One region of the Pseudomonas sp. 14P5.3.2 genome, then DNA from elsewhere that is predicted to be linked to it. Evidence: riboswitches for the same ligand, from Rfam matches in the RefSeq annotation. Region 1 holds a riboswitch; the other holds the start of a gene.

The links. A riboswitch is a leader RNA that binds a small molecule or an ion and turns the genes downstream of it on or off. The one in region 1 is predicted to bind cobalamin.
Region 2: another riboswitch for cobalamin. It lies ahead of cobO (cob(I)yrinic acid a,c-diamide adenosyltransferase); the one in region 1 lies ahead of cobW (cobalamin biosynthesis protein CobW).

Annotation. Positions count from the first base shown of each region.
Region 1 is NZ_JBYOKU010000003.1:61,152-66,106, reverse strand. It holds gene cobN (cobaltochelatase subunit CobN) at 1-836, opposite strand, end outside; gene cobW (cobalamin biosynthesis protein CobW) at 840-1,910, opposite strand; cobalamin riboswitch at 2,009-2,221, opposite strand; cobalamin riboswitch at 3,275-3,495, shown strand; gene AC27VU_RS03280 (CbtB domain-containing protein) at 3,618-3,815, shown strand; gene AC27VU_RS03275 (CbtA family protein) at 3,827-4,525, shown strand; gene AC27VU_RS03270 (cobalamin biosynthesis protein) at 4,522-4,935, shown strand.
Region 2 is NZ_JBYOKU010000056.1:17,158-22,112, forward strand. It holds gene AC27VU_RS27780 (C40 family peptidase) at 1-370, shown strand, start outside; gene AC27VU_RS27785 (PQQ-dependent sugar dehydrogenase) at 500-1,813, opposite strand; gene AC27VU_RS27790 (hypothetical protein) at 1,880-2,464, opposite strand; cobalamin riboswitch at 2,629-2,858, shown strand; gene cobO (cob(I)yrinic acid a,c-diamide adenosyltransferase) at 2,940-3,551, shown strand; gene AC27VU_RS27800 (cobyrinic acid a,c-diamide synthase CobB) at 3,548-4,897, shown strand; gene bluB (5,6-dimethylbenzimidazole synthase) at 4,945-4,955, shown strand, end outside.

The sequences.
Region 1 (4,955 bases):
CGCAGATGCGGGGCTTCCGGGCTGGATTGCGCGAAGCCGGTGGTGTTGAGAATCACCGCCGCCTCGACCTCATCCAGCCAGTCCTCGACCACCGACAGGCAGCCGGGCTCTTTCAGGCTGGCGACGGCAATCGGCAACGGATTAAGCCCCGCCGCCTGCAAGCGCTGGCAGAACACATCGATGAACGCGGTGTTGGCCGCTTGCAAATGCGAGCGATAAAACAACACCGCCGCGACCGGTTGACCGGGCAGCCATTCGGCTTGCCAGTCGCTCAGTGCGGCGGTGTTTTTCTGTGGGTGGTAAATCGCCGTACGCGGCAGCGCTTGCGGCTCGCCCCAGGCGTAATCCCGCGCCAGCCAGCGGTTGGCCAGACAACGAAAGAAATCCAGCGCATTGCCCATGCCGCCCTGACGCAGGAACTGCCAGAGGCGGTCGCGATCTTCGGCGGGCACGGTGCTCAGGTCGCTGAGTTCCGGGTCGGGACGGTCATCACCGGGCACCAGAATCACCTGCACGCCGCGCTCGGACAATTCCACCAGACGCTCGACACCGTAACGCCAATAGGCGATGCCGCCGTGCAGCGAAATCAGAATCACCTTGGCGTGACGCAACACCTCATCGACATATAGATCGACCGAGGCGTGATTCTGCACCTGCATCGGATTGGCCAGGCGCAGGCTCGGGTAATCCTCGGGCAATTGCTGCGCCGCTTCGGCGAGCAGCGCCAGGCTGGAATCGCCGCTGCACAGGATCACCAGCTCGGCGGGGGTTTGTCCAAGGTCGGCAATGTTGTCATCCGACACGAAACCGCCGGGCTGGGTCCTGAGCAGGTGCATGGCTTAAACGCTGAGCGCGGCGCGCAGTTGCGCTTCGAGTTGCGCAGCGTCGAGTTCCTGACCAATCAGCACCAGACGGGTGACGCGCGCTTCGTCAGCACCCCACTGCCGGTCGAAGTGCTTGTCGAAACGCGTGCCTACGCCTTGAATCAACAGGCGCATCGGCTTGTTCGGAATCGCCGCGAAGCCCTTCACGCGCAGGATGCCGTGCTTGACCACCAGTTGCGTCAGCGCGTCGAGCAGCAGGCTTTCGTCGGCTTGCGGCAGTTCGATCGAGATCGAATCGAAGGCGTCGTGATCGTGGTCATCGTGATCGTCATCACCGTCGTGGTGGTGGTCGTGATGGCTGTGGCGGCTGTCGATGTGTTCTTCAGAGCCGGCGCCGAGGCCGATCAGCACGTCCAGCGGCAGGCGACCGTTGCTGGCTTCGATGATTTTTACTGCGGGCGGCAGTTCTTCGGCGACTTCAGCGCGAACGCGAGCCAGATCTTCCGCGCTGGTCTGGTCGGCCTTGTTCAGGATCACCAGGTCGGCGCTGGCCAGTTGGTCGGCGAACAACTCATGAAGTGGCGATTCGTGATCGAGGTTCGGATCGAGTTTGCGCTGGGCATCGACCTGATCCGGGAACGCGGCAAACGTGCCAGCGGCCACGGCCGGGCTGTCGACCACGGTGATCACCGCGTCAACCGTGCAGGCGCTGCGAATTTCCGGCCACTGGAAAGCTTGCACCAGTGGTTTTGGCAGGGCCAGACCGGACGTCTCGATCAGGATGTGGTCGAGGTCGCCGCGACGCGCAACCAGTTCGCGCATCACCGGGAAAAACTCTTCCTGGACCGTGCAGCACAGGCAGCCGTTGGCCAGTTCGTAGACGCGGCCGGTGGCTTCTTCTTCGGTGCAGCCGATGGTGCATTGCTTGAGGATTTCACCGTCGATGCCCAGTTCGCCGAACTCGTTGACGATCACGGCGATGCGACGGCCCTGAGCGTTGTCGAGCATGTGCCGCAGCAAGGTGGTTTTGCCCGAGCCGAGAAAACCGGTGACGATGGTGACGGGGAGTTTGGCCAGTGTTTTCATCGGATGCCCTTTGGCAAGGGGGCGGGCATACGGGACGAGATCCGCTGCGAACGTGCGCGCGGAAGAATTCGCCACCGGATCACCCCGCCCGGTTGTAGTGAGAAATCTGTGACGAGGCAGGTCTCCTGGCTGACGGTGTTCAGGCCTTGGGCCCGGCATTCGCTGCGCCTTCCCGCTGGCTCTGTGGATTGAGCTGGCAGTGGCGTGGCAACGAATTTCACCGTTCACAGTTGCGGGGGCAGCCGCGGCTTTGACCGCGTTCCCTTCTTAGCTTCGGCGTGGGCCGAAGAACCTCGAAAGCGCAAGGCTACGCATGGCTTGAGGATGGGTCAATGTTTGGATTGGGGGCATATCCGTTGCTGCGGGGGTTGCTGATTACGGTTTCGCCGTTGCGGCGGGTCACTTTTGCCAGACTTCGCGTTAAGGGGTTTGGTTTTTTTGGATTGGGGGCATATCCGTTTCTGCGGGTGTCGCCGCTGGCGGTTTCGCTCTTACAGCGAGTCACCTTTTCCAAACGCCGAAAAGGTAACCCAAAAGGCTTTGCCCCGGCGTACGGCACTTCGCTGAGGCTCAGTGTTCCCTCGCTACGGTGTCCATCCGGGGGCATCGCCTACGGTTTGCTTCGCTGCACCTCCTCTCGATGGATGCGGCTTCGCCGCATGGCGCTGCGCGCCTAACCCCCGGATGGACACCTTCGCTCGGCCTGCCGAAGGGGCTGAAGATCAAAAGCCACATCAAAAGCCAAAGCCAAAGCCAAAGCCAAAGCCAAAGCCAAAGCCAAAGCCAAAGCCAAAGCCAAAGCAGATCAAAAGATCACAGCCTTCGGCAGTTCCTGCATGGCATTGGATGCATTCAGTTAGAAATTGGTCGGCTGGTAGGCCGCCTTCGCGAGCAAGCCCGCTCCCACAGTTGAGCCGGGTGCATCCGCAAGAAATTGGTCGGCTGTCAGGCCGCCATCGCCAGCAGGCTGGCTCCTACAGTTCAGATTGCGTGCAGCCCCATGCGGCGCAGCCGCCCCACTCAACACAATGAGCGTTAGCTCGAGTAAAGCTTTTGATCTCAGGGCCCGTCGGCAGGCTGAGTGGAGGGAGTTATCCGGGGGTGGGAGCGCAGCGACCGTTTGGCGCAGCCAAACACAGCGAGAGGAGGTGCAGCGAAGCAAACCGTAGGCGCTGCCCCCCGGATGAATCCCGGAGCGAAGGAACCCGAGCCTAAGCGAGGGCCGAACGTCAGGGCACAGACCTTTTGGTTACTTTTGGGGCGTTTGCCAAAAGTGACCCGCCGTAAGGGCGGAACCCTAATCAGCAACACCCGCAGCACCGGATCCACCCACAAAATTGACTACATTCCCCAACCCATGCTCTCCTACACAACTTGTTACGGGTGCCCTTCACAGGGTGAAACGGGAAACCGGTGAATCATGTGCTTTACTCAAAGCCATGTCAGTCCGGTGCTGCCCCCGCAACGGTAAGCGAGCGAAGCGTCGAATCCACTGTGCCGTACGGCATGGGAAGGTGACGCTTGCAGGTCGGCCTGACGCCAACCCCTCGTGAGCCCGGAGACCGGCCCGCAACACACAGTGCGCATTTTGCGTCGCTGAACATAACAAACCCGCGGTGGGCGGGCGCTGTTCGAACCTCTGCGTGCCCGACTCGCAGGGGTTTTCATGCGCTCTATCAACCCGCTGACACTCCAGAGGGAAGCGCCATGTCAATCATCAGCAGCACCGGCAGCAACACCGACAAAATCTCCAGCACCGCCACGTTGAGCCAACGCCTGACCGCCGCGATCTTCGCGTCTATCCTGGGCGCCAGTCTGGTGTACTTCGCCGGCTTCTCGCACATCGAAGCGGTGCACAACGCCGCTCACGATACCCGCCACAGCGCCGCGTTCCCGTGCCACTGAGACCTGCCGACATGATCAAGCGTATTGCGCAAACCGCAGGCTTCACCGGTCTGCTGGCCGCCCTGCTGCTGACCCTGCTGCAAAGCTTCTGGGTCTCGCCACTGATTCTGCAGGCCGAAACCTTCGAGAAATCCGAACCGGTGGCCGTTCACGAACACGCCGCCGGCACAGCCGCACACACTCACGACGCCGAAGCCTGGGAGCCGGAAAACGGCTGGCAGCGCGTGGTCTCGACCACCGGCGGCAATCTGGTGGTGGCGGTCGGTTTCGCCCTGATGCTCGCGGGTCTATACACCCTGCGCGCACCGACCAAAACCTCGCAGGGCCTGCTCTGGGGCCTCGCCGGTTACGCGACCTTCGTCCTCGCGCCAACCCTCGGCCTGCCGCCTGAACTGCCAGGCACCGCGGCGGCCGATCTGGCTTCGCGGCAAACGTGGTGGATCGGCACCGCCGCCTCCACTGCAGTCGGCCTGGCGCTGATCGTGTTCAGCCGTCACTGGCTGATGAAGCTGCTGGGCGTGGCGATTCTTGCCGTGCCGCACGTGATTGGCGCACCGCAACCGGAAGTGCACTCGATGCTCGCCCCGGAAGCACTGGAAGCCCAGTTCAAAATCGCTTCGCAGTTGACCAACGTGGCGTTCTGGCTGGCCCTGGGCCTGATCAGCGCCTGGTTGTTCCGCCGCAAAAGCGCTGGTCAATACCACGCATGACCGATGACCGCGCAGCGCCGACCTTCGTGGTCGGCCTGGGCTGCCAGCGCGGCTGCCCGGCCAGTACGCTGCGCGCGTTACTCGATCAGGCATTACAGGCACATCGCATCGAACTCGAAGCGGTCAAGGCGTTGGCCAGCATCGATTTGAAGCGCGATGAGCCCGGTTTGCAGGAGCTGGCCGCGCAACTGGCCTTGCCGCTGTTGTATTTCAGCAGCGACGAATTGGCCAGTTACCAGCAGCGGCTAAGCCATCATTCACAGATCGCCTACGAGCGCACCGGTTGCTATGGCGTCGCGGAAAGTGCCGCGCTGGCCCTCGCCGAGCAGTTGATCCAGGCTCCGGCAAAACTGCTGATTTCCCGGCAGAAATACGCTCAGGCGACACTGGCATTGGCCGGCGCTGCGTAAAATCCCGATAATCCCCCTGT
Region 2 (4,955 bases), on a different contig from region 1:
GGTCGGCACGCCTTATCGCTGGGGCGGCAACACACCAGACTCCGGGTTTGATTGCAGTGGCCTGATCGGTTTCGTCTACCGCGATGCCGCCGGTATCTCGTTGCCGCGCTCCACCCGCGAGATGATCGTGATGCAGGCGCCGAATGTCGGCAAAGAAGGGTTGCAGACCGGCGACCTGATCTTCTTTGCCACCAATGGCGGCTCGCAGGTCAGCCATGCGGGGATCTACGTCGGGGAAGGGCGTTTCGTGCATGCGCCCGCGACGGGCGGCACGGTGAAGCTGGACAGCCTGTCAAAGGCGTACTGGCAGAAGGCGTATCTGAGTGCCAAGCGGGTGTTGCAGCCGGAGCATCTGGCGCATAACCCGTAAACGCTGAAAATCTAAATGTGGGAGCGGGCTTGCTCGCGAATGCGGTGTGTCATTCATCCATGATGTTGAATGACCTGACGCTTTCGCGAGCAAGCCCGCTCCCACATTTGTTATGTGTCGGGCCCTGATTTATTTAGCGGACGACACCCGCCAAACCTTGTTCCCCACATCATCCGCCACCAGCAAACCACCTTGCTGGTCGATCACCACCCCCACCGGGCGGCCCAAGGCGTTCTCATCCTTGTCGAGGAACCCGGTCAGCACATCGATCGGTTGTCCGTTCGGCTTGCCGGCGGCGAACGGTACGAAAATCACTTTGTAGCCACTGTGCGGTTTGCGGTTCCACGAGCCGTGCTGGCCGATGAAGGCGCCCTCCTTGAATTGCGCCGGCAGGCTGTTGCCATCGGCGAACGTCAGGCCCAGCGAGGCGGTGTGCGGGCCGACGGCGTAGTCCGGAGCGATGGCTTTGGCCACCAGATCCGGATTCTGCGGTTTTACTCGCACATCCACGTGTTGACCGTAATAGCTGAATGGCCAGCCGTAAAAACCGCCGTCCTTGACCGAGGTGATGTAGTCCGGCACCAGGTCGCTGCCGATTTCGTCACGCTCGTTCACCGCTGTCCACAGCGCACCCGTGGTGGGTTCCCAGGCAAGACCGTTGGGGTTGCGGATGCCCGAGGCGAAAATCCGGTGGTTGCCGGTGGCGCGATCGACTTCCCAAATCGCCGCGCGACCTTCTTCTTTATCCAGACCATTCTCGCCGACGTTGCTGTTCGAGCCGACGGTGACGTACAGCTTGCTGCCGTCCTTGCTGGCGATGACGTTCTTGGTCCAGTGGTGGTTCAGCGTGCCGCCCGGCAGGTCGGTGACCTTGATCGGCTGGGTCTTGATTTCGGTCGCGCCGGGTTCGTAGTGGAAGCGCAGCAGGCGATCGGTGTCAGCGACGTACAGGTCATTGCCGACCAGGGTCATGCCAAACGGCGAGTTGAGGTTTTGCAGAAACACCGTGCGCGTTTCGGCCACGCCATCGTGGTCGGCGTCGCGCAGCAGGGTGATGCGGTTCGGGCTCGGCACGCCAGCACCGGCCTTGCCCATGACTTTCTTCATCACCCAGCCACGAATGCCGGTGCTGTCATCGGGTTTCGGTGGGGCGTTGGTTTCCGCCACCAGCACGTCGCCGTTGGGCAGGACATAGAGCCAGCGTGGATGGTCGAGGCCTTCGGCAAACGCTGCCACTTGCGTGCCGGCTGCGGCGGTCGGTTTGCCGCCGGCGGGCCAGCCGATCGCCGGGGCGATGTTCACCGTCGGGATCAGGGTTTTGTTCGGTTCGGGCAGTTTCGGTGACGGACCGGTGCCGTCGGAAACTTGCAGGCTGGAGGATTCACCACAGGCGGCGAGCCCTCCGGCGAGGGCGATGACGAGAGCGAGTTGGGTTTTGCGCATTACTGATCTTCCCTATGAATGCATGCCTAATCATAGAGGAGTGTGCGCACCCGATGGTTCAACCGCTCAACCGCGGGCCTCTTTGAACAGCACGGCGATGCCCGGGTGATAGTTGCCCGCTTCGCTGCGCAACTTGCGGTAGGCGTAGGGGAAATACCAGGCCACTGCGCAGCAGTGTTCCTTTTGCAGGTCGTCGACCATGTCCTGCAACTCTTCGGGGCTGGCGCTGTGCTGGGCTTTCTGCGGGGCGACGAACAGGCAGCCGAGCTTGAGGTCGCTGGCAAAACTGATGCGTTTGGCGTCGCTGGTGATCTCCAGCAGGGCCTGGGTCAGGTTGAGGTTGTTGACTCGCGGCCAGCGCTGGGTCGCCTGAAGATAGGCGCGGTCTTCGGCCCCGGCAATGAACAGATCGGCGCGGGCGTTGCGTTCGCCGTCCTCGTTCTGTTTGCGCGTGGCGGTATCGCAAAGGGTTACCAGCTCGGCCATCCATGCCGCCGCGGAGAGCAGTCCGAGATTGGCTTTCTCGTCATGCCAGTAAGGGGTGTCGTTGTCGCCGCGTACAGCGTTGTAGCGGTCGATACAGTCAAACCAGCGTTCAAGCATCGGGCGCAGGAATTCCAGGCGCGGGTTGCTGATGATCATGCCTTGCATCGTCATCATCCTTATTGTTGTGATGTGCTTTTTCAACCAAAAGCATGGCTCTTTGATATCACTTGTCTCAGTGTGGCACAAGATTGGCGTCAGATAATTGATCGGCGACAGTTATTCGCCCGACGGCCCCCTCTTTAATTGACGCTCCACCCCCAACCCTCTAACCTTCGCGGCTTGTTTCAGGTGCTCTGTGACCTGTGTCGACAGAGTGAAACAGGGAAGTCGGTGAGGGTTGTCTTCAGGCGAAGAACGATCACGATCCCGGCGCTGCCCCCGCAACGGTAAATGAGTGAAAACTGTGCATTGAGCCACTGTGTCGACGACGCGGGAAGGCGCGCAGTCAGGCGATTCGCCGCTCATGAGCCCGGAGACCGGCCTGATCCATCCAGCGGCATCACGGTGGGCGATGCCAGGCTTTTTGCCGTCTATTCTTGTGCCTGCCCGCCGTTATCCAGCCTCAACGGAGAGCTCCCCCATGACCGATTCCCCCGAGCGCGACGAACGCCATCTGGCGCGTATGCAGCGCAAAAAAGCCGTGATCGACGAACGCATCGCCAATTCGCCTGACGAATGCGGCCTGGTGCTGGTGTTGACCGGCAATGGCAAAGGCAAAAGCAGCTCGGCGTTCGGCATGCTCGCCCGCGCCATGGGCCATGGCATGCAGTGCGGCGTGGTGCAGTTCATCAAAGGCCGCAACAGCACGGGCGAAGAACTGTTCTTCCGCCGTTTCCCCGAGCAAGTGCGCTTTCACGTGATGGGCGAGGGCTTCACCTGGGAAACCCAGGATCGCCAACGTGACATCGCTGCCGCCGAAGCCGCGTGGGCCGTATCCCACGAGTTGCTGCGCGATCCGTCGATTGGCCTGGTGGTGCTGGACGAACTGAACATCGCCCTCAAGCATGGCTACCTCGATCTGGATCGAGTGCTCAGCGACCTGCAGGCGCGTCCGCCGATGCAACACGTGATCGTCACCGGTCGCGCGGCCAAGCCGGAAATGATCGAGATGGGCGATACCGTCACCGAAATGGGCATGCTCAAACACGCCTTCCAGGCCGGCATCAAAGCGCAGAAAGGCGTCGAACTTTGAATCAACCACGTCACTGTCCGGCGGTACTGATTGCCGCGCCGGCCTCCGGTCAGGGCAAGACCACCGTCACCGCCGCGCTCGCTCGCTTGCATCGCAATCAGGGGCGCAAGGTGCGCGTGTTCAAGTGCGGCCCGGACTTTCTCGACCCGATGATTCTCGAGCGCGCCAGCGGTGCGCCGGTGTATCAACTGGACATGTGGATGGTCGGCGAGCAAGAAAGCCGCCGCCTGTTGTGGGAAGCCGCCGCCGAAGCCGATCTGATCCTGATCGAAGGCGTGATGGGCCTGTTCGACGGCACGCCGTCCAGCGCCGATCTGGCGCGGCATTTCGGCGTGCCGGTACTCGGCGTGATCGACGGTACCGCCATGGCCCAGACCTTTGGCGCGTTGGCGCTGGGGCTGGCGCGTTATCAGCCGGATCTGCCGTTCGCTGGCGTGCTGGCCAACCGTGTCGGCACTTTGCGTCATGCGCAATTGCTCGAAGGCAGCCTCACCGAAGGTTTGCGCTGGTACGGCGCATTGTCCCGGGAAACCGGGATCGAGTTGCCGAGCCGCCATCTCGGTCTGGTGCAGGCCAGTGAACTGAATGATCTGGATCTGCGTCTCGACGCCGCCGCCGAAGCCTTGGCCAGCAGTTGCGAGGTAGCGCTGCCACCGGCCGTGGCATTCGCCGCGCCCGAAGTGATCCCTGCTGAACCGCTGCTCGACGGCGTGCGCATTGCTGTCGCTCGCGATGAGGCTTTTGCCTTCACCTATGGCGCCAGTCTCGATCTGCTGCGGGCGATGGGCGCCGAGTTGAGCTTCTTCTCGCCGATCCGCGATACGCAATTACCCGAGGCCGACAGCCTGTATCTGCCCGGTGGTTACCCGGAATTGCACCATGTCGCGCTGGCGCAAAACACCGCGATGCTCGACGCGATCCGTGCGCACCACGCCGCCGGCAAACCGCTGCTCGCCGAATGTGGCGGCATGCTCTATCTGCTCGACGCGTTGACCGATGTCGACGGCACCCGCGCCGAACTGGTGGGGCTGCTGCGCGGTGAGGCGGTGATGCAAAAGCGTCTGGCGGCACTGGCACTGCAAGCGGTGGATTTGCCGGAAGGTTCGTTGCGCGGTCACACCTATCACCATTCCCTGACCAGCACCGATCTGACGCCGATTGCCCGAGGCCTGAGCCCGAACGGCGGGCGTGGGGCCGAGGCGGTTTATCGGGAGGGGCGGATGACGGCGTCGTACGTGCATTTCTACTTTCCGTCGAATCCGACTGCGATTGCCGCATTATTTGCGCCAGACCTCAAGGTCGCCTTCGCGAGCAAGCTCGCTCCCACAGGGGATCGCGTTTCTTGAGCAAGCACCCCGTCCAATGTGGGAGCGAGCTTGCTCGCGAAGAGGCCATGACCGACAA